3 regions of the Methylobacterium sp. CM6247 genome follow, and region 2 is predicted to be linked to each of the others. Evidence: predicted binding sites of a transcription regulator. Region 2 holds the regulator's gene; each other region holds the start of a gene.

Region 1 (7,505 bases), 880 kb from region 2:
CAAGATGAGGGCGAGGCTGCCAAACAGTCCCGCGCCTGCGAGCACGCTCGGCCGGGTCAGGATCGTGCCGTCATCCCGCCGAAGGCGACGGACCCGGTCACCGGCGCGGGCGAGCAGCCCGGGCCAGCGGGCTGGTTGCGCTCCTTGGCCTGGGGTCGCCAGAGGAGACGTCGTGCCGTTCTTTGCAGCGAGGCCCGAGAGACGCTCACGAGCGATGGCGACGGTCTCGCGGGCCCTGTCGCCGAAGGAGGCCCCGATGCGCATGCCGCGCTCGCGCAGACTCGGTTGCGGCCCGGCGCCTTGCCCGTCGCTCGGGCGATCGGCCAGGGAGTGGCGGACGTTGTTCAAAGTGCCCGCCAGGGTCGCCGAGACCGCAGCCGCGGCGGACCTTCCCCTGGCGACCGAACGGGCCATCACGGAGCGGGCCAGCTCAGACTGCGTTTCCACGAACCGGGACGTGGCTGCCTTGATCTCGTCCGATGCGGTGGGCTCGGGCGGCACGTCCGCCACGGGTTCGGGTGGCACCGGCACGAACAGTGCCCCATGACGCTCCCGCAATTCGGCGAACAGCTCCGATAAGGTCAGGGGGCCGGTCTCGCCCTGCCGAGGTGTCCCGGAACGGTCGACGATTCGGTAGAAGGGCGGAGCGGATGTCGGCTCGACCACGGCCTCAGCCAAAAGCTGAAGCGTCCGCCGGGCCACCGGGAAAGCGTTCTGGCGCCGGATCTCCGCATCGATCAGGGATCTGACTGCCTCTCGGGCAGCCCGAGCAGCGACAATGGCCGGAGCCTCGGCCTCGTCGGACGGATTCGTTTTCGAAGCCTTGCCGGTGGCGCGCGTCTTGTCGGCGGCGCGTGACGTGTCCGTTGCGCGTGTCTTTGGGGCGGTCGCGATCATTGGTTCGACTGTGGCTCAGGCACCATGCCGTGTCGATACGGCCGCACTCAGCGGTCCAGGTGCGAAGCGGCGCAGGACGCGGCTCGACTCAGACACGATCACCGGGCGTAATCCGGCGAACGAAATCTCGAGGGTCAGTTCCGCCACGCCCTGCGAGCGGGCACCGTTCCTTGGGTTCGCGGCACGGAAATCGAAGGTCGAGCGCACGATACAGCTGCTCGTGTTGACACTGCAGGCAGTGCGCGGGGAGCCGTCCTGCACCACGTAGCGGCGGTCCGGCCAGCGTCGGACGAAGCGGCGCTTCTCCGCCATCACCGCCGTCAGCGACAGGGTGCGACCGTGGAAGCGGACATGATCGGCGTAGAAGCGTGGTGCTGCAGCGACCATGCCATCGCCGGGCTCAGAGATCGCGTCGAGATAATCCTCGTTCAGCCTTTGGGCCTTGCGTGCCCATTCGGGAAAGCGATCCTCGGAGGCCATCGCCAAGCTCGGGGGCGGTGCGCCGGGGGAGACGGTGAGGGGAAGCGCATTCGGCGGAACTTGCGAGAGCCGGCGGGGGGAATGCCTGGTCTCGGCGTGGCGGGTGCCACGACGAGCCCGCCGCGGTGCCTCCGCGCCTCTCTCCGCGACGGATGCGGCGCGCGTCGTGGTCTCGGGCTTCGCCGCCTGGGCCGGACTGCTCTGGGGGGCCTCCTGCACCGCCTGAGGGGAGACAGGTTTCGCCTCACTCTTGGGTTCGGGCTTCACATCGGCCTTGGCCGGGGGGTCGACCCAGGCCGGGCGCCCCTGCGCCTCGGCGCTGACCGTAGAGACCAGGGCCACGAGAAGGGCGGCCGAGCAGGTGGAGAACAATCCGTGGTGCATGGCATCTCACCGCTGTCGCGAACGACGTGGAAGGTGGGCACGACCGCATCAGAGCGCCCGGCCGAAGGAAAACGTCGAAGGGAAACGTCAGGGTCGGGTGTTCGGTTGCCCGCGTCGAACCGGGTCGTTCGCCAAAGGACCTCGCCCCGGCAAGAGACCTAGCATACCGCCGCGCCGACCGGTCGGGTCAGCCCCCGTTCCCCGCGCTATGCCCGTTGTTCCCAACGGTTGGCCGACATTCTCCGCCGAAGTTGCAGGCACGCTCTCTCCCTGGGAGCATCCTGTCCCCGGGGCGTTGCCGCCGATCTCCTGAAGCCGTTCTCCTGGGCATGACCTCTTGCCATCCTCGCGAGAGCGCCCACCTCTTGAGAGCTTGACGGGTCCGGGCCCCTCTGGCGGCCGAGGCGTCGGCCGCGATGTCGGACTCCTTCTCTGCCTTTGCGCTGACGCGGCGCGAACGCACCGGGGGGTTCTGACACACGTGGTTGTATCGATGATCTTTTGCGGCATCTCGGGATGCTCGTTTTCGGAGGTGGCCTCATGAGTGCCGCATCCACTCGCCGGGCCCTCCTCCTCGTCAATCCGAACGCTCGGAACGGCTCGTTTTCCCTCGACGCCGTGCGCGATTCCCTGCGCGCCGCCGGCATCGAGCCCTTCGAGCCGCCGGGCGATCCCGATTGCACGGCAGTGATCAAGCGTCACGCGAAGGAGTGCGATCTCGTCATCCTTGGCGGTGGCGACGGCACCATGAATTCGGCCGCCCCCGCTCTGGTCGAGACCGGATTACCGTTGGGGATCCTGCCGCTCGGCACCGCCAACGACCTCGCCCGCTCCCTCGGCCTGCCCACCGACCCGGTGGAAGCCGCCGAGCTCATCGGCACGGCGAAGCCCCAGGCGGTGGATCTCGGCTGGGTCAACGGCCGCTACTATTTCAACGTCGCGAGTATCGGCTTCTCCGCCGATCTTGCGGGTGACCTCACTGCCGAATCGAAGAAGAAATGGGGCACGCTCGGCTACGCCATCGCGGCCATGCGCGTCCTCAGACGGGTACGTCCCTTCACGGTCTATCTCGAACATGACGGACTGACCGAGACCATCACCACGATCCAGGTCTCGGTGGGCAACGGGCGCCACTATGGCGGCGGGATGACCGTGGAAGAGACCGCCACCGTCGATGACGGCAAGCTCGATTTCTACAGCCTGGAGGTCACTCATTGGTGGCGGCTCATCGCGCTGCTGCCGGCCCTCCGTCGGGGCACCCAGGGCAAAGCCGCCGACGTTCGTGCCTTCAACACCACCGAGATCGTAGTGAAGACGAAGAAGCCTCGTCCGGTGAACACCGACGGGGAACTCTCCACCTATACGCCGGCGCATTTCAAGGTCGTGCCCAAGGCCCTCCGGATCTTCGCGCCGGAACCTTCGGAGCGTCCCGGCATCGTGCCCGCCGCATCCTGATCTTCCACCGCTTTCCGACCTGACGACGTTCGAGGTTCTCTCCCCGTGGATTCGCTTCTTCAACTCGCCGCCGACCCGACCGCCTGGGTGGCGCTCGCCACCCTCATCGTGATGGAGGTGGTGCTCGGTATCGACAACCTGATCTTCATCTCGATTCTCACCAACAAGCTGCCGGCCCATCAGCAGACCAAGGCCCGCCGCATCGGCATCGGCCTCGCTCTGATCCTTCGCCTCGGCCTGCTCGGCACCGTCGCCTACATCGTCCACCTGACGCAGCCGGTCTTTGAGATCTTCGGCAAGGCCTTCTCCTGGCGGGACATGATCCTCATCGGCGGTGGCCTGTTCCTGCTATGGAAGGCGACGAAGGAGATCCATGAGACCGTCGATCCCGACGACGGCCACGAGGACGCGTCCGCCCCGGTGGCGCTGAGCTTCGCCACCGCTGTCGGCCAGATCCTGGTCCTCGACCTCGTCTTCTCCATCGACAGCATCATCACGGCTGTCGGCATGACCGATCATGTGCCGATCATGGTGATCGCCGTCATCACGGCCGTCACCGTCATGCTGCTGGCAGCCGACCCGCTGGCGCGCTTCATCGCCGCCAACCCCACCGTGGTGATGCTGGCTCTCGGCTTCCTCATCATGATCGGCATGACGCTGATCGCGGAAGGTTTCGGCGCCCATGTGCCGAAGGGCTATATCTACACTGCTATGGCCTTCTCGGCCGGCGTCGAGGGGCTCAACCTCCTCGCCCGGCGCCGGAAGCGCGGCAAGACCAGCGCGGGGTAGGGGCAAAGCCCCTCCCCTTCCGTTTCACGGGAAAACGAAGAAAGGCCCGACCGGGATAACGGTCGGGCCTTTCTTCGTTCGATCATCGATCGGTCTTGGCGGATGGGCTGAAACTTCGCTCGCTTGCCTACGCAGCTGGCTGACGGTCAGCGGCCAACGTCGCAGGTCGCTGACGCGTCTTCGTGACCGCCTACAGGATCGGCTCGCGTAGGGCCGAGGTCTCGCGGGCACAGATCGCCGCGTCCGGTGGCAAGCCTTCTTGCGAGAGGTTTTTTCCAATCTCCACCCGTGCCTTTTCGAGATCGGCCCGGAAGCCCGCATCGCCCTGGAGCGCGCTGATGACGACGCTGGCCGTGGTGCGTCCGGCCTCCACGTCGCTGGCCCAATGCACGCCGCAGACGATGCGGTTCTCGCCGTAAGCCTTGCCGCGCAGGAAGAACTGCGTGGCCTTCTCCGGCACCAGGGCCGCGAGGATGGATGCGTAGGCCCAGCCTTGAGTCGCGTGACTCGAGGGGAAGCTGAACGCGTCTCCGAGTTCGCGGGTCCGCGCCACGCAGATCTCCGCGTCGTTGCCGACGAAGGGACGCAGGCGGCGGTAATGTTCCTTGAGTGGGCGGGTGGCCCGGCTGATATCGAGGCGCGTGCGTTCGAGCAGCGTCATCAGGGCCGGCGAGCGGGACTGATCGATCTTGCGCCCGAGTACGCAGGCGAAATCATCGAGGATGGCCGAGGGGCCGTCCGCCACATCCGCCGTGGCGAGTTCCCAGCGCGCGCTACCCTTCAGGGCGCGGGTCGCCGAGAAGATGGTCTTATCTGCCGTTTCGGCAGCCGATTGACCCCGCGGGGGCGGGGGCAGGATCGCGACTGTATCGGGTGCTGTGGCGTCGGACAGATAGGGCGCGCGTGCCGGCATCCCCGGCGTCAACGGTGTCGCTGCGACGGCTGGCGCCGAACGAGGCTTTCCGCTCGTGGCTTTGGTGTCGGCGGGGTTCGGCTTGGGCGCCTGCGCCATGACGGGAGCCGCCATGAAGGCGCAGGACGTGAAGGCAAGCGACGCGAGAGCGGGAAGCAGAGGAGACATGGCAGCGGCTCAGGGTGAAATGCGTCGGGAATGGCAAGCGATAGGAGAGCCATAGGGTTCCTGAACGACACTCGTATGGCACTCGAAACGCATGACATTTCGCCATTCCGTAACGAATGTGCCCCTCGACGGCTGAGGGATCCCCCTAACGGATGCCCGCGCGGATCGCGGCGGCGACCTCCCACGGATATTCCTCGTGCGGGCTGAGGGCCCCCGGAACCGAAGCCTTGGCTACATGGCCGGCGGCGATGAGGGCGTCCATCTCGGCGCCGGACCGGCGTGGGGCGCGTTCGGGACGCAGGACCAGGATCGGCGGAAGCCCTTCGGCTTCGAACAGGGCCAGGAAGTCCTTGCGGGCCTTGAACGGGTCGAGCCCTCCGGTGACGAAGGCCGCCGTGCCGAACCGGCCACCCGACTGGAGCGTCACGGCATGTTTGTCGGCGATGATGCCCGGCGTGACGTGGTCCGGATCGGCATAGACATGCGCGCGCATCATCCGGCCGATCACCGGGGGACTTATATTGATGCGGTAGAGCGCCTCGCCGAGAAGCGGAAGCTCGATGGCCTTGCGGATCCCCGAGAGCCAGCCACGGCGCGCGTCGCCGAGCGCGGTGGGCAGCGGTCCACGCCATGTGGGAGCGACGAGAGCGAGCTGGTCGAACTGGCCTGGATGCCGTTGGGCGGCTGCCACGAGATAAGAGGCCGCATGACCCGCCGCGATGCCGATGGCGTAGGGGCCCGGCACGGCTGCGATCAGCGAATCCATGAAGGCATGGAAAGTCTCCGGCTCCATGGCGATGCGGGAACGCGGATGGTTGCCGAAGCCGGGCCAGTCGGGAATGAGGCAGCGGTAGTCGTGGCCTAGGATCTTGGCCAGGGGCCGCATCTCCGCCCGTGCTGAGATCGACGACAGGGCGGGCAGGAGCAGAGCGGCCGGGCCGCTCCCGACGATGTCGCACGGCGTCGGGACCTTGCGCTCCAGCACGTCGAGCTGAAAGCCACGGGTGGAGTGGGCAGGCTCGATCATCGCTGGCAACGCCTCATCCGGGACGGTCTGTATCGGACCGGAAATCTAACGCGCCGGTCGCTGCCGCATAGGCCGGCTCGGTGTCGCGCCAGGGCCGATGACGAGCGTCCGCCTCCCCTCTTTCCTCGATGGGAAAGAGGAGAGTGCCGATCTGCGTCTAATGCGAGCGCGTCTCAGGTCCGGAGCAGCTCGTTGATGGCGGTCTTGGAGCGGGTGCCGGCATCGACGCGCTTGACGATGACGGCGCAGTAGAGGCCGGGGCCGGGCGTACCGTCGGGCAGGTCCTTGCCGGGCGTCGTGCCCGAGACCACCACCGAATAGGGCGGCACGCGGCCATACATGACCTCGCCCGTGGACCGGTCGATGATCTTCGTCGACGCGCCGATATAGACGCCCATGGAGAGCACGCTGCCCTCACCGACGATCACGCCCTCGGCCACCTCGGCGCGGGCGCCGATGAAGCAATTGTCTTCGATGATGACCGGGTTGGCCTGGAGCGGCTCGAGTACGCCCGCGATGCCGGCGCCGCCGGAGATGTGGCAGTTCTTCCCCACCTGCGCGCAGGAGCCGATCGTCACCCAGGTGTCGACCATCGTGCCCTCACCCACATGGGCGCCGAGATTGATGAAGGAGGGCATCAGCACCGCGCCCGGCGCGATGTAGGAGCCACGGCGCACGAAGCAGCCCGGCACGGCCCGGAAACCGGCCTCACGAAAATGCTTCTTCTTCCAGCCCTCGAACTTCGATGGCACCTTGTCCCACCAATTGGCGCCATCGGGTCCACCATGGATGATCTCCATGTCGTTGAGGCGGAAGGACAGCAGCACCGCCTTCTTGAGCCACTGGTTGACCTGCCATTCCTCGCCGACCTTCTCGGCCACGCGGGCCTTGCCGGTATCGAGAAGATCGAGAGCCTCGTCCACGGCGTCGCGCACGGCGCCCTTGGTCGAGACGTCGATGCCGGCACGCTCCTCCCAAGCGGTCTCGATGGTGGTGGAGAGATCGGCGTGGGACATGTCGGCGTTCCGGTCGGTTAGGGGGAAGGGCCGTGCTTACAAAAGGCGGCCCGGCCTGTCACCTCGGGGCGTCAGGCGAGATGCAGGCTCACTCGCGGCAGCCGTTACGGGTTTCCTCCCGCACGATCTCGCCGACCTTCGCCCGGTCGCGGGCAGAGAGCGGGACGTCGCGGATGTCGGAGAAGCGGCAATTGACGTTGCCGAAGGCCGAGATCGCCCGCTGCGTCTTGAAGCAGTAGCCGGCCTCCGCATAGACCGCGTTGCGCTCGCCCCAGAGCTCGTCGCAGGGGGATGCGGCCAGGGCGGGGGCGGCGGGCAGGAGAGCGAGGCACAGAATCACGAGGGCACGCATGGGCACTTCCTGGGCAGGTGTGAG
Region 2 (7,505 bases):
TGCGTTTGCGTTGCAGCATGTATGACAGCCCGCCCGCCGAGCTGGTATACCAAACGCCAAATACCACTCATGCAGTCCGCGCATGGAATGCACGATATCCTGCGAAGCCCTGCATTTAACGCACTATGGTGCATGCTGAGCCGCAAGCTCGATCCGCCCCTCCCCTGCCCGAAGGTCTCAGCCCGATGCGCCGCCCCACCACAGCCCTCGTCGCCCTACTTCTCGCGGCATGGTCCTTCGACGCACGAGCACAGGATGCGAACCGGGTGCGCGCGATGAACGCGGTGAGCGACCTGGCGCGGGCGCACCGCGAGCAGACGGAGACGCTCCGGCGTATGGAGACGGTCCAGCGCGACCGGGCCCGAGCGGAGGACAGAACCCGGCGCAACGCCGAACGGGACAGCCGTTCGATGCGCCGCTTCGACCGCTGAACCGGCATCGACGGCAGCCAGCGCCCTCCTCCGTTACCCGCGCCCTGTCGTCGTCAAACTCTGACGGTTGGTACCCGCCCCGAGCGTCCGAGATGGGTGGTGAGCGGACCGGCCGTTCTCCGCGAAGATCGAGGATGGAGCTGCCGTTTCGGTTGGATCACCGAGTTACGTTCGACATGTCCGCACCGCGCGCAAGGTGAACAGCCACACGAGCAGGGCCGCAGTGCTGAACGTCGCTCCGAGCGCCGAGACGCCGGGCCAGCCAGCCCGGGCATAGATGGACGTCGCAGCAGCGGCGCCGAGGGCGCTGCCCACTGAATAGAACACCATGTAGCTGCCGATGAGCCGGCTGCTGGCTTCGGGACGCAGGGAGACGATGAGGCTCTGGTTCGTGACATGAACGGCCTGCACGGCGAGATCGAGCAGGACGACGCCAAAGATCAGGGCCGGAATCGATACCGGCAGCAGCGCAATCGGCGCCCACGATACGAGCAGAAGCACGAGAGTTGTTCCTGTCGTCCATTGACCGTGGCCCCGGTCCGCGAGCCGCCCGGCCCCCGTTGCGGCCATCGCTCCCGCCAGGCCTACGAGGCCGAACAGGCCGATCCAGGTATGGGAATAGGAGAAGGGCGGCGCACTGAGCGGCAGCACCAGCGCGGTCCAGAATGTGCTGAACGACGCAAAGATCAGAAGCGCGAGAACACCGCGAACCAGCAAGACCGGCTCGCTGAGGAACAGGATGGGGACCGAGCGAAGTGCAGCGACGTAGCTGCCGGTTCCGGCCGGGATCCGATGTTGTGGCAAGACGCGCACGAGCAGGCCGACGAGGGCGAGCGACAGGATCGCGGAGACCAGGTAGACCGCTCGCCAGCCACCGATATCGGCCAGTATCCCGGCCGCGAAGCGCGCCGCCAGGATGCCGATCACGATGCCGCTCGTGACTGTACCGACCACCCGACCTCGTTCGGTCGGTGTCGCGAGCGTCGCGGCGAATGCGACCAGGACCTGAACCACGACGGCGAGCAGCCCAACCGCCGCCATGCCGGCGAACAGAATCGCTCCGGACTTGGCCGTGGCCACCGCCGCCAGCGCGAGCACCGACAGAAGCCCCTGGCCGAGGATGAGGCGACGGCGGTCGATGAGATCGCCGAGCGGCACGATGAAGATCAAGCCCAGCCCGTAGCCGACCTGGGTCAGGGTCACCACGAGCCCGATCGCGGCAGGCGAGATGCCGAACTCCTGCGCCATCGCATCGAGCAGGGGCTGGGCGTAGTAGATGTTGGCGACGCCCAAGCCGGCGGCGACGGCGAAAATCAGGATCGTCGTCCTGGGCAAGGCCCCCTCCGGCTCGGTAGAGGTTCGCTCATCTTTTCCGTGCGGCATGGCGGTCCTGTCGATGACATCCAATCTGGTTTCATCTTGAGACCACTTGTGGCCGGTCCATTCCAGTTCTAAATTGAGACCAGCTTGGAACGGGAGCGTACCTTCGTGGCAAAGCGCGTCAGCCTCTGGAACGCCGGCTGCCCGGTTGCGCGCGCGCTCGATGTCATTGGCGACTGGTGGTCGCTCCTCATCATCCGCGATGCTTTCGACGGTGTTCGGCGCTTCAGTGAGTTCCAGAATGGTCTCGGCATCGCCAAAGGTATGCTGGCGACCCGCCTTCGCGACCTGACCGAACGGGGAATTCTGGAGACGGCGCCCGCCTCGGACGGGACCGCCTACCGGGAATACGTCCTGACCGAGAAGGGGCGCGGCCTGTTCCTCGTCATCGTCGCGCTTCGACAATGGGGGGAGGCTCATCTCTATGGGCCGACCGATCGCCGGTCTCGCTTGGTCGATCGTGAAGTCGGGGCTCCGGTCGCTCAACTCACCTTGCGATCCGCCGATGACCGTCGTCTCGGTTGGTATGACACGCGGGTGCTGAAGCCCGACGTCACCTGACAAGGTGACGTAGCGACATCGAAAGCGGATAAACCGCATAGTGGAGCGGTCCTTTCCGCCCATGATCAATGTCCGCTCTCAGCGGATGGCGGCGGCCGCAGGGTCCGTCGACGTTGGGCCGAAAGTAGACCCGGCAGCGGGCACCAAACGTCGGATCTCCTCCCCCAGGGCTGACGGATTCAGACATCTGCCCGATGGCAGCTCCCTCTATCCAGGAGGATTCGACAGGCGCGATCGTTCCCCCTCCCCTGGAAGGGAAGAAGGGCTCATGCTGCCAGCCAGATGGGTGAATGCCTGCCCCCTCCGGGGGCGAGCACATGCCGGAACGGACAGACGTCCGAGATCGAACGCGATATCTCGTGGCGGCCGGAATGGCATCGGTTCGCGAGGATCGCCCGCGGGCAAGGCGACCCGCCATCGTCACGATGGGGACGCTCGTTCCGGACGGAGCGGCGCGAAGCCGGCCGTGGCCTCACTCGTCCGTGGAGAACATCTCGTCGAAGGAATAGCCGGAGCCGCGCACGGTGCGGATCGGGTCGCTCTGGCGCGGACGGTTGATCGCCTTGCGCAGGCGGCCCACATGGACGTCCACCGTGCGCTCGTCGATATAGACGTCGTGGCCCCAGACCCCGTCGAGCAGCTGCTCGCGCGAGAACACGCGGCCGGGGCTCTGCATCAGGAATTCGAGGAGCTTGAACTCGGTGGGCCCGAGATGGATCTCGCGGCCCTGCCGGCGGATGCGGTGGCTGACCCGGTCGAGTTCGATATTGCCGGCCACCAGCAGGTCAGACACATGGGTCGGCTTGGCCCGGCGCAGGAGCGCACGCACCCGCGCGAGCAGCTCGGGCACCGAGAACGGCTTGACGATGTAATCGTCGGCGCCGGTGCCGAGGCCGCGGATGCGGTCGCCCTCCTCGCCCCGCGCCGTCAGCATGATCACCGGCAGCCGCTCGGTCTCCCGCCGGGCGCGGATGCGGCGGCACAGCTCGATGCCGGACAGGCCGGGCATCATCCAATCGAGCAGGACGAGATCGGGAACCTGCTCCTGAAGGCGCAGATCGGCCTCGTCGCCCCGCGCGGCGGAATCGACGACGAAGCCCTCCGCTTCCAAGTTGTAGCGGAGGAGGAGAGTGAGGGCCTCCTCGTCCTCGACGATCAGGATGCGCGTGTTCATGCGGATGTTTTCGGGGTGATGGCGACCGTCCCGGATGGACGCGACGGCCGCGCCGAGCGTGTGCTGGAGCGGCCGGCAGGGGCAGCGATCAGGCGCTGGCGGGCATCGACACGGTGGCGTAGTTCGACGCGTCGTTCTTCGGGCGGTCCCGCTCGGCGAGCTCGTTCGTGCCGGTGACGAGATAATGGATCGTCTCGGCGATGTTGGTGGTGTGATCGCCGATCCGCTCGATGTTCTTGGCGCAGAACAGGAGATGCGTGCAGAACGAGATGTTGCGCGGATCTTCCATCATGTAGGTCAGCAGCTCGCGGAAGAGCGAGTTGTAGAGGGCGTCGATGGAATCGTCGCGCTCCCAGACGTCGAGGGCGGCCTTCACGTCCTGGCTGCCATAGGCGTCGAGGACGTCCTTCAGCTGCTCCTGCACCAGATCGCCCATATGCTGGACGCCGATGACGATCTTCTGCGGCTGGATCTGATCGGCGATGGCGACCACACGCTTGGCGACGTTCTTGGACAAGTCGCCGATCCGCTCAAGATCGTTCGAGACGCGGATCGCCGATACCGTCTCGCGCAGGTCGATGGACAGCGGCTGGCGCTTGGCGATGAGAAGGATCGCCCGCTCCTCGACCTCGTGCTGGATCGCGTCCAGACGCTTGTCGGCGGCGATGACAGCCTGCGCCAGGGGCACGTCCCGGCGCACCAGGGCATTGCCGGAATCTGTCATCATCTTCTCGGCGATCCCGCCCATCTCGGAAATCGAGCGGCGCAGGTTTTCCAGTTCCGTGTCGTAGGAACTGACGATGTGGTTGGGCATGCTCGCACTCCTCGACCGAGGCCGCCCCTGGCAGCCCGCATCGCATAGGATCGGGACCGGTGCCGCGGAACGCGGCCCCGGCGGGCTCAGCCGAAGCGGCCGGTGATGTAGTCCTGGGTCTGGCGCTTCTCGGGGTTCATGAAGATCCGTGTCGTCGGGCCGAATTCGACCAGTTCGCCAAGATACATGAACGCCGTGAACTGCGAGATGCGCGCGGCCTGCTGCATGTTGTGGGTCACGATGACGATCGTGAATTCCGAGCGCAGCTGCTCGATCAGCTCCTCGATGCGGCCCGTGGAGATCGGGTCGAGGGCCGAGGTCGGCTCGTCGAACAGGATCACCTCGGGACGCTGGGCGACGGTGCGGGCGATGCAGAGACGCTGCTGCTGACCGCCGGAGAGACCCATGCCGGATTGCTTGAGCTTGTCCTTCACCTCGTCCCAGAGGGCGGCCTTGCGCAGGCTCTCTTCGACGCGCACGTCGAGATCGGCCTTGGGCAGCTTCTCGTAGAGACGCAGGCCGAAGGCGACGTTGTCGTAGATCGACATCGGGAAGGGCGTCGGCTTCTGGAACACCATGCCGATGCGCGAGCGCAGCTCGTTCAGATCGACCTTCGAATCGAGCACGTTCTGCCCGTCGAGGAGGATCTCACCCTCGGCGCGCTGCTCCGGATAGAGGCTGTAGATGCGGTTGAAGGTCCGCAGCAGGGTCGACTTCCCGCAGCCCGACGGGCCGATCAGGGCGGTGACCTGGCGGTCGTGGAAGTTGAGGTTGACCGACTTCAGGCCGTGGAACGAGCCGTAATAGAAGTTCAGGTCCTTCACGGCGATACGGATGGGGGCCTGGTCGTCGGCCTGGTGGCGACCGGTCAGCTGGGCCTGCGTGATCGCGGGAGCGGCGTTCATCGGATGCGTGTCCTTGTCGAAAACGGGGTGGGACGGGGGCGCGGGATCAGCGCGCCCGCTCGCTCTTGATGACGAAGCGGGCCACGATCGACAGGGCGAGGATCGTAGCGGTGATGAGGAGGGCGCCGGCCCAGGCGAGCTGCTGCCAGTTCGAGTAGGGCGAGAGCGCGAACTGGTAGATCATCACCGGAAGGTTGGGGATGCCGCCCATGAGGTTGGGCGAGAACCAGCTGTTGTTGTTGAGCGCGGTGAAGAGCAGCGGCGCGGTCTCGCCGGCGATGCGGGCGAGCGCCAGGATGATGCCGGTGACGATACCGGCGCTGGCGCCGCGCCAGGTGATGCTCTTGATGACGATGGAGGGCGGGGCACCGAGGGCCGCGCCGGCCTCGCGCAGGGTCGAGGGCACGAGGCGCAGCATGTCCTCGGTGGTGCGCACGATCACCGGGGTGGCGATGATGGCGAGAGCCACGCCGCCGGCCCAGCCCGAATAGGTCCCCATAGGCCGCACCATCAGCGTGTAGACGAACAGGCCGATGAGGATCGAGGGGGCCGAGAGCAGGATGTCGTTGAGGAAGCGAATCACGTCGGCGAGCTTCGAGTTGCGGCCGTACTCGGCCAGATAGGTCCCGGCCATGACACCCACCGGCGTCGCGATGACGATGCCGATGAGAGTGAGGACCAGGCTGCCGAGGATGGCGTTGGCGATGCCGCCGCCTTCGGAGCCCGGGCCCGGCGTCGGCTCGGTGAAGAGCAGCGGCGAGAAGCCCTTCATGCCCTCGACGATGAGCATGAGCAGGATCGAGCCCAGCACGACGATACCGATCAGCGTGGCGACGGTGCTGCCGACGATGAGGAGCTTGTCGGCGACCCGGCGGCTCGACCGGACCCGGCTGACACGCGCCGGGGCCGCGGTTGTGGGGAGGGTGGTGACGGCGTCCATGATTCGGGCTCCCGGGGTCAGGCGACCTTCACGCGCCGGACGAGCAGGCGTGCGATGATCAGGACGATGAAGGTGATGATGAAGAGGATGCAGCCGAGCGCCATCAGCGAGTTGAGCTGCAGGCCGTCGGCCTCGTTGAACTCGTTGGCGATGCGCGAGGCGATGGTGGAGCCGGGATCGAAGATCGATCCGGAGAGGCGGTTGGCGTTACCGATGACGAAGGTCACCGCCATGGTCTCGCCGAGCGCGCGGCCGAGGCCGAGCATGACCGCGCCGATGATCGAGACCGAGGCCTGCGGCACCAGCACGTGGCGCACGACCTCCCAGGTGGTGCAGCCGATGCCGTAGGCGCTCTCGCGCAGCACCGTGGGGATCTGGTCGAGCATGTCGCGGGTGATCGAGGCGACGAAGGGCACGATCATGATCGCCAGGATGATGCCGGCGGTGAGGATGCCGACGCCCGAGGGGACGCGGGCGTAGAACAGCGTGCCGACGATGGGCATGCCCTCCACTACGCTCGAGACCGGCATCTGCACGTATTGGGCGAAGAGCGGGGCGAAGATGAACAGGCCCCACATGCCGTAGATGATGCTCGGCACCGAGGCGAGGAGCTCGATCGTCATCGAGACGGGCTTGCGCGCCCAACCGGGGCAGAGCTGCGTGAGGTAGACCGCGATGCCGATGGAGATCGGCACGCCGATGAGGAGGGCGAGGACGGCCGAGACCAGGGTGCCGACGATGGCGACGAGAGCGCCATACTGCTCCTGGCCGATGTTCCAGGAGCTGGAGGTGATGAAGCCGAGGCCGAATTCCGCGAAGGCCGGCCAGCCGCCATAGGCGATCGAGGCGAGGATGCCCGCGAGGAAGAGGAGGACCAGCAGCGCCGACGCGTAGGAGGCGGCGCGGAAGAGCTGGTCGCCGAGGCCGCCCGGCTTCTTGCGAGCGGGGGAGCCCGTGCGGGCCAGCGAAATCTGTTCAGTCAAGGCGGCCATCCGACGTCTACTTCTTCACCTTGAGGGGTCGTATCGCGTGGGGAGACGGGTGGCGAGGTGTGTCGCCATGTCTTCTCGTGGAGCAGGCCCGACGCTTTCGCCGGGCCTGAGAGGGTGGTTCGGTCCGTGAGGACGTGCCTTAGAAGACGGGCTTGCCGTCCTTGCCCTTGATTTCCTTCCACTCGCTGTGGACGAGGGCGACGACGTTGTCGGGCAGCGGCACGTAGTCGAGATCGACGGCGAGCTTGTCGCCGTTCTTGTAGGCCCAATCGAAGAACTTGAGCACTTCCGCGGACTTGGCGGCGTCG
Region 3 (7,505 bases), 1.5 Mb from region 2:
GCATCGAACCGGGCGACGTGGAGCGTGCCGGAATCCAGGATATCGCGGTTGGTCTGCCGGTCGGCGAGATTTACGGCCGCGTCCGTCACGAACTTGTAGACGTAGTCGAAACGCTCGTCGTCGCCCTGGTAGACCACGTAGCGGCCGCTCTTCGAGACGATGCCGGCGGCGCCTTCGTGCTTGAACCGGCCCATGGCGGTGCGCTTCGTCGGGACGGAGGCGGGATCGAACGGGTCGATCTCCACGACCCAGCCGAAGCGGTTCGGCTCGTTCGGCTCTTTGGACAGGTCGAACCGCTCATGGAAGCGGCCCCAGGCATAGGCATTGCCTGGTAGGCCGAGGCGCTTGTGATTGGCCGCCTCCCCCGAGCCCTCGGCGAGTGTGCCTGAGAAGTAGTAGTTGATGTTCTCCTCGCAGGTGAGCCACGTCCCCCAGGGGGTGGTTCCGCCGGCGCAGTTGTTGATCATCCCCTTCACCGTACGGCCCGCAGGATCGGCCGTCGTCTTCAGCCGGTCGGAGCCTGCGGCGGGACCGGACAAAGTCATCACCGTCTCCGCGGTGATGCGCCGGGCGTGAGGCGAGTTCGGCACCACGGCCCATTTGCCGTCCGTTCGCTTCACCTCGATCACCGATCCGCCATGGGCGGCCATCTCGATATCGACGAGCTCGCGGTTCATGCCCTTGAACGCAACAGTCTTGATATCCTGGCGGCCGAAGCCGGGGAACATCAGCTCCTCGTTGGTGTATTCGTGATTGACCACGAGAAGTCCGTGCGCCGCCGGATCGGCGGCGCCGGGCATCGGGAAATAACCGACGAAGTCGTTGTTGTAGCCGAATTGCCGGGCCTGGGCCTCCGCCGACTGGTTCCGCGGATCGAAAGCAGGCGCGCCAGGCAGAACTGGATCGCCCCAGCGGATCAGGATGTCGGCATCGTGCCCCTCGGCCACGTGATGGTGGGTGTCCGAACCCGCTTCGATCTCCTTGAACGGGAACGGCGTCGCCCGTCCCTGCGCCGCCGCAGCCGGGGCGGCCGCGAGCGCGCGGGGCGTCACCACCGCCGCGATGGCGCCGACCCCGAGGAGACCGCGCAGCAGATCGCGCCGGTCGAACCGCGCGGCGACCACATCGCCGAACGTGGCGTTGCCGCTCGTATTCGTGCCTGCATCCTCGCCGTCTTCGGCGGCCTGCGAGCGGGTGCGCAGCGGCTCGGTCATGGTGGAACTCGTCCTGTGACTTAGGTGACAGAATCCTAGGAGCCGGACATGGCGGGGCGATGACGGGTCGGATTGGGAACCAATCTCTGGTTTGTGCGTTTCCGCACATAGAGCCGATCGGTGGGAGAGCGACATGGCGCCGTCTGCAGCCTTGAGAATGGTGCGCCACGACGATCTCATCCGCGCGTCGCAGGCTGCGGGTCGTGCCTTCTCGCCGATCGAGGACGGAGCCGACGATGGATCGACGGCATCCTCCAAATTTCTTGCTCTCTCGGCGGTGTCTCTTGCGGGCTTCCTCGCGAGCTTCGGAGCCTTCCTCTTCTTCGTCTGAGGGCAGCGCAGCCCTAAAGGTCGAGGGAGCCGTCTGCTCGCCGACGAAGCTATGCCTGGCTCAAGCCGACCGAACCATCATATCGCAAGGAAAACAGCCTGCCGAAGGGTGAGAGGGTAGTCTTTGACCCGACCCTTCAGCCTCCTGCCTCGCCAATCGTCGGCTCAGCTTTTCAGGCCGCCACGGACCCGGTAGCCAGCCCTCCGAAGCGGCGGTCGCGATTGCGGTAGGCGGCGAGAGCTTCTTCGAGGTCTCCGGCATCGAAATCAGGCCAATGGCGGCGGGTGAAGTGAAGCTCGGCGTAGGCGCTCTCCCAGAGCAGGAAATCGGAAAGCCGCTGCTCGCCGCTGGTGCGGATCACGAGATCGACCTCGGGGACACAGGCATCGCCCGTCACCAGGGCCGAGAAAGCGGTGCGGGTCATGCCGGGATTGCTGGCGCTGGCGAGCGCGGCGGCGAGAATGGCATCGCGGGCGGAGTAATCGACGGCGATCCGCAGATGCAGGGCTTTCCCCTCGAGCGTTGCGGCCTCGGCTCGGCCGATGGCGGCGGCGAGTCCCTCGGGCAAGCGGTCGCGCCGGCCGATCACGCTGAGACGTACGCCGCTTTCGACCAAACGGGCGATCTCGTTGCGCAGGTAGAGCCGGAGCAGCCCCATCAGGGCGGAGACCTCCGCCTCCGGACGTCTCCAGTTGTCGCAAGAGAAGGCATAAAGGGTGAGGGTGCCGATGGCTTGTTTCGGCGCCGCCTCCACGACCCGGCGGATCGCCTCGACGCCTTCCTTGTGACCGAGCGCGCGGGGCAGTCCGCGCCCCGAGGCCCAGCGTCCGTTGCCATCCATGATGATGCCCACATGCAGGCCGGGCGTCTGTTCGCTTTGCATCGCAGAGTTCCTTGGCAAAAAAAAGACGGAGCCTGGCCGTCAGGCCGGACGCGCGACGAGGGGGAGGCCCGCGCTCTCGGCCGCCATCTCGGCGGCCTTGGCGGCGTCCCGCACCACCTGTTCGAGGACGGCGAGGTAATCGAGGAAGCGAGTCCGGCCGGTCGGTGTCAGATGGCAGGTCGTCAGCGGTCGGGTGCCACCATGGCTCTTGCCCTGCCCTTTCCTGATCTCGACGAAGCCGGCCTCCTGCAACACTTGGAGGTGACGGTTGAGATTACCGTCCGTGAGGCCGCAGAGTTGCTTAAGGTCGCCGAAGGCCAGCCCCTTTGGAGCCGCCATCAGCGAGGTGAGGAGGCCGAGCCGGGCCTTCTCGTGAATGACCCGGTCGAGGCCGTCATACGCGAAGGGAGCATCACGCATCACTTTCCTCCCGGGCGCGGTAGAGGATCATGGCCATCAGAAACTGGCCGACGGCGAAAGGCAGTCCCATGGTCCAGGGCGAGAGGACGCGGTCGGCGCTCGCCAGCATGAGCACGGCGAGGCCCGCCACCATGTACCAGGCGCCCGGCAGCGCGATGCCTTTCGGAAGGGACCGCACCGAGGCGAAGAGCCCGAGGCTCACTAGCATCTGCCACAGCCCCGGCAGCATCCACAGGGATTCCGGCGAGACCTGTACCAAGACCAGGGCGAGGCAGGCGCCCGCCGCGCCGGCGGGCAGGAACTGCTCCACCGCGTTCACGATCGCCGTGTCGGTGAGCCCCGCATGGTCGCGACGCGAACGGGCTCGCATCTCGGCGCCGATCAGGCCGGCGGAGGCCAGGGCGGCGGCGATCCAGCCGCCTAGGAACAGTAGCGGCTGTCCGGTCGGGTCGTCGAGCCAGACATGCTGCGCCAGGGCGGTGCCGAGGGCGAGGACGCCCGTGGCCGCGATGGCGGAGGGTCCGAACCCGCAGAAGGCGTCGCCGCGGGCGAGTTGCGCGCGGATCGCCACGATATCGGCGAGGGCTCTATCGAGATCGGACATCCGATACTCCCGGATCAACTTTGTATCGCAAAGTAAGCTGATCCTGCGCCTGTCCGCAAGTGCCGTCAGGCACGTGGAATCAGCGGGTGCGGAGCTCTGTCACTCCTGTGCCAGTCGCTCGGCCAGGGCCGGCGACAGGCCGATGCTCTCGATGGACGGCGCCGGCTGGCCCGGCGGCAAGCCGCAGATCGCGGCGGCGAGGACCGCACGGGTCCCTACTTCCACCGAGCATAGGACGGGCACCGGCACATGCGGCTGGATGCGTTCGGCGAGGCCGGCAAGCGCCGCTCCGCCGAGGATCACCACATCCGCCCCGTCGCGGATGGCGCAGGTGGTGCAGGCGGCGGCCAGATCCGCCAGGGCCGCCTCGGGGTCCCGTGCGATGCGGTCTCCCGTGGGGGCAATGGTGCGGATGGCGGCGAGCTTGTCGGAGAGGCCGATGCTCGCCACGAACTCCTCCAGCATCGGTCCCCATAGGGCGCCCCCGGTGACGATGGCGAAGCGCCCTCCCCGCGCCGTGGCGGCGAGGCACGAGGCCTCGGCCATGCCGACCACCGGCAGCGGGGATATCTCGCGCAGGCCTCCGAGTCCCGGATCTCCGAAACAGGCGAGGTAGACCGCGTCGCAGCCCTCGGCGTGCTCGGCCAGCGCGTCGAGGGCGGCATGGGCCGCGATCGCCGAAGCGGCCCGGCTGGTGATGTAGCGGGCACCGAAGCGCCCGGTGACCGCCACGATCTCGACGGCGTCGCCCGCCACTCGCCGCGCATGCGCGGCGACCAGATCGGTGACGGATTCGGTCGTGTTGGGGTTGATCAGCAGGATGCGCAAAGGGAATCGGTCTCCGGTCAGGCCTTGGCCGCGGCGGCCCTCTTACGCATCAGGACGACATAGATCGAGAAGCCCAGGGCCACGCCGATGAACCAGCTGAAATTCGCCACGCTTCCCAGGGCCGGGATGACGGCGCAGAGCACCGGCACCAGGGCGGAGGGAATGACGCTGTAGATCGCGGCGCGATTGTATCCGCCATCGTACCAGTAAGTTCCGGTCGGGCTCATCGTGTAGAGGTCGTCCACCACGACATGCTGCTTCCGCACGATGAAGAAGTCGGCGATCAGGATGCCGAAGAGCGGACCGATGAAGGCGCCGAGGATGTCGAGCGTGTAATGGATCACGGCCGGGTTGTTGTAGAGGTTCCACGGAGTGATGAAGATCGAGGCCACGGCCGCGATCATCCCGCCCATGCGCCAGCTGATATGCTGCGGAGCCACGTTCGAGAAATCGAAGGCCGGGGAGACGAAGTTCGCCACGATGTTGATGCCGATCGTCGCCGTCATGAAGGTGAAGGCGCCGAGCACCACCGCGTAGGTGTTGTCGATCTTACTCACCGTCTCCACCGGATCGATGATGAGGTGGCCGAAGACCGGCAAGGTCGAAGAGGTGGTGATGACGGTGAGCAGCGAGAAACCGATGAAGTTCACCGGCAGGCCCCAGAAGTTACCGGCCTTCACCGCGGGAAATGACTTTCCGTAGCGTGAGAAGTCGCCGAAATTCAGCATCGGCCCGGAGAAGTACGAGACGACCAGGGCGACCGCATTGAGCATCACCGGCAGGGCGTCCCAGCCCCGGTACTTCACCTCGCCGAGGGTGAGGCCGACATTCGCCACGCCGGCCTTGGCCACGAGGTAGACCGCCAGGGCGATCATCACGACGTAGACGGCGGGGCCGGCCCAATCGATGAATTTGCGGATCGCCTCCATCCCGCGCCAGAACACCAGGGCCTGGATCACCCAAAGGGCCATGAAGGCCGCCCAGCCGAGGCTGGACAGGCCGGCGAAGCCGAACTGGGTCACCTCGGCATAGGGTTTCAGCTCCGGGTAGAAGCGCAAGGCGACGATCATGAAGGCGCTGGAGGCGAGGTAGGTCTGGATGCCGTACCAGGCGACGGCGATGAGGCCCCGGATGATGGCGGGGATGTTGGCGCCCTTCACGCCGAAGGAGGCCCGGCAGATCACCGGATAGGGCGTGCCCGTGACCTGGCTCGGCTTGGCCACGAGGTTGCAGAAGAATTGCACGATGAGGATGCCGACGAGCAGCGAGACCAGCACCTGCCAGCTCACGAGGCCGAGGGAGAACAGGCTGCCCGCCGTGATGTAGCCGCCGACGCTGTGGACGTCCGACATCCAGAAGGCGAAAAAGTTGTAGGTGCCCCAGCTCTGTTTCCTGAGCGGGGCCAGATCCTCGTTGGTGAGGCGATCGTCGTAGCCGGGTTTGATCACCACATCCGCATGGGAATCGGGAACTGCACCTCCGGACGCGGCCGGCTCGGTGATCGAGGCGCTATGTGACATGAGTTCGTCCCCCTTCGTGTGAGGGCCGAAGCCCATGTCCTACCGGCGCTCGCTCAAGCAGGGCGTGTGCCAGCTTGACAGTACCCCCGACTCTTCGGCTTCTCGTTCGCAGACGCCGTATGCACCGGATAAACGACGGTGCTTTGCCCGTGGTCGATTGACAAGACACCTCAAGGCTCTAAGTGTCCCGCAACGCGTGTGCGCGGCTGGTCCTGTATTCGAACGACCCTTTTCGAACGGACCGCGGAGCCTAGCCCACGACGATCTTCTCCGCGCGGATCGTTACGAGTTCCTGCGCGCAACGGTTCACATCAGCATATGTCTTTTGCCGACCTCGGATTGAGCGACAAGGTCCTCCAGGCCGTCACGGCCGCGGGCTACACGGACCCGACACCGATCCAGGCTCAAGCCATCCCGCATGTTCTGGCGCGCCGTGACGTCCTTGGTATCGCCCAGACAGGGACGGGTAAGACCGCCGCCTTCACCTTGCCGATGCTCACCCTGCTCGAGAATGGACGGGCACGGGCGCGCATGCCGCGCACGCTGATCCTTGAGCCGACCCGCGAACTCGCGGCCCAGGTGGTCGAGAATTTCGACCGCTACGGCGTCAACCACAAGCTCAACGTGGCCCTGATCATCGGGGGCGTGTCCTTCGCCGAGCAGGATGCCAAGCTGATGCGCGGCGCCGACGTTCTGATCGCGACACCGGGCCGCCTGCTCGACCATTTCGAGCGCGGCAAGCTGCTGCTCACCGGGGTCGAGCTCCTGGTCATCGACGAGGCGGACCGGATGCTCGACATGGGCTTCATTCCCGATATCGAGCGCATCGTGAAGATGGTGCCGTTCACGCGCCAGACCCTGTTCTTCTCCGCGACGATGCCGCCCGAGATCGAGCGGCTGGCTGACGTGTTCCTGCATAACCCGCAGCGGATCGAGGTGGCGCGCCCCGCCTCCACCGCGACGACGATCGTGCAGAAATTGGTCGCCGCAGGGTCGGAGGGGCACGAGAAGCGCGATCTCCTGCGCCGTCTCATCCGCGGTGAGGCCGAACTCAACAACGGCATCATCTTCTGCAACCGCAAGCGCGACGTGGCGCTGCTGCAGAAGTCGCTGGCGAGCCACGGTTTCAACGTCGCGGCCCTTCACGGCGACATGGATCAGCGCGCGCGCACGGTCGCCCTCGATGGATTCCGCTCCGGTGAAGTTCCGCTGCTGGTTGCGAGCGACGTCGCGGCTCGCGGCCTCGACATTCCCGCGGTGAGCCACGTCTTCAATTTCGACGTGCCGCATCACCCGGAAGACTACGTGCACCGGATCGGGCGTACGGGCCGTGCCGGTCGCGCCGGGCATGCCTTCACCCTGGTCACCCGCTCCGACGAACGGTCGGTGACCGCGATCGAGAGCCTGATCGGCCAGCCGATCCCCTGGGCTGAGGGCGATCTCGGCACCTTGGCCGAGCCCTCGCCGGTGGTGGTCGAGGAAGAGACCCGCACACGTCATCGCGGACGCAGCGGGGATTCCGCTCGGCGCTCACGCGGTGGCGAGGGCGGAAGATCCGAGGGAAGCAAGTCCGAGAACGGCAAGTCCGAAAGCGGCAAGCCCGAGAATGGTAAGTCGGAAGGCGGCAAGTCGGAAAGCCGGCGCTCATCACGCGAGCGCCAGCCCTCGCGGCGTTCCGAGCCCGCACAGGTCGATGCCGTGGCCG

The links. Region 2 encodes PhoB, which activates phosphate uptake and scavenging genes when phosphate is short. Its sites were predicted from a motif close to TGTCATNNANCTGTCAT; they were not measured.
Region 1: a site for PhoB is predicted at 5,151-5,167, ahead of ACYQOP_RS06290 (acid phosphatase). Genes of this name have one in related genera too.
Region 3: a site for PhoB is predicted at 1,263-1,279, ahead of ACYQOP_RS17695 (PhoX family protein). Genes of this name have one in related genera too.

The regions. Positions count from the first base shown of each region.
Region 1 is NZ_JBTXKX010000003.1:1,157,479-1,164,983, reverse strand. It holds gene ACYQOP_RS06310 (thermonuclease family protein) at 1-897, opposite strand, end outside; gene ACYQOP_RS06305 (hypothetical protein) at 913-1,761, opposite strand; gene ACYQOP_RS06300 (lipid kinase) at 2,302-3,216, shown strand; gene ACYQOP_RS06295 (TerC family protein) at 3,262-4,005, shown strand; gene ACYQOP_RS06290 (acid phosphatase) at 4,196-5,086, opposite strand; gene ACYQOP_RS06285 (alpha/beta fold hydrolase) at 5,232-6,113, opposite strand; gene dapD (2,3,4,5-tetrahydropyridine-2,6-dicarboxylate N-succinyltransferase) at 6,287-7,129, opposite strand; gene ACYQOP_RS06275 (YARHG domain-containing protein) at 7,218-7,481, opposite strand.
Region 2 is NZ_JBTXKX010000003.1:2,040,150-2,047,654, reverse strand. It holds gene ACYQOP_RS10445 (hypothetical protein) at 186-431, shown strand; gene ACYQOP_RS10440 (MFS transporter) at 597-1,814, opposite strand; gene ACYQOP_RS10435 (winged helix-turn-helix transcriptional regulator) at 1,920-2,372, shown strand; gene phoB (phosphate regulon transcriptional regulator PhoB) at 2,845-3,546, opposite strand; gene phoU (phosphate signaling complex protein PhoU) at 3,635-4,360, opposite strand; gene pstB (phosphate ABC transporter ATP-binding protein PstB) at 4,447-5,265, opposite strand; gene pstA (phosphate ABC transporter permease PstA) at 5,312-6,205, opposite strand; gene pstC (phosphate ABC transporter permease subunit PstC) at 6,223-7,197, opposite strand; gene pstS (phosphate ABC transporter substrate-binding protein PstS) at 7,337-7,505, opposite strand, start outside.
Region 3 is NZ_JBTXKX010000003.1:3,555,891-3,563,395, reverse strand. It holds gene ACYQOP_RS17695 (PhoX family protein) at 1-1,214, opposite strand, end outside; gene ACYQOP_RS17690 (hypothetical protein) at 1,348-1,545, shown strand; gene ACYQOP_RS17685 (di-trans,poly-cis-decaprenylcistransferase) at 1,718-2,428, opposite strand; gene ACYQOP_RS17680 (transcriptional regulator) at 2,468-2,848, opposite strand; gene ACYQOP_RS17675 (hypothetical protein) at 2,841-3,452, opposite strand; gene ACYQOP_RS17670 (aspartate/glutamate racemase family protein) at 3,552-4,280, opposite strand; gene ACYQOP_RS17665 (NCS1 family nucleobase:cation symporter-1) at 4,298-5,800, opposite strand; gene ACYQOP_RS17660 (DEAD/DEAH box helicase) at 6,119-7,505, shown strand, end outside.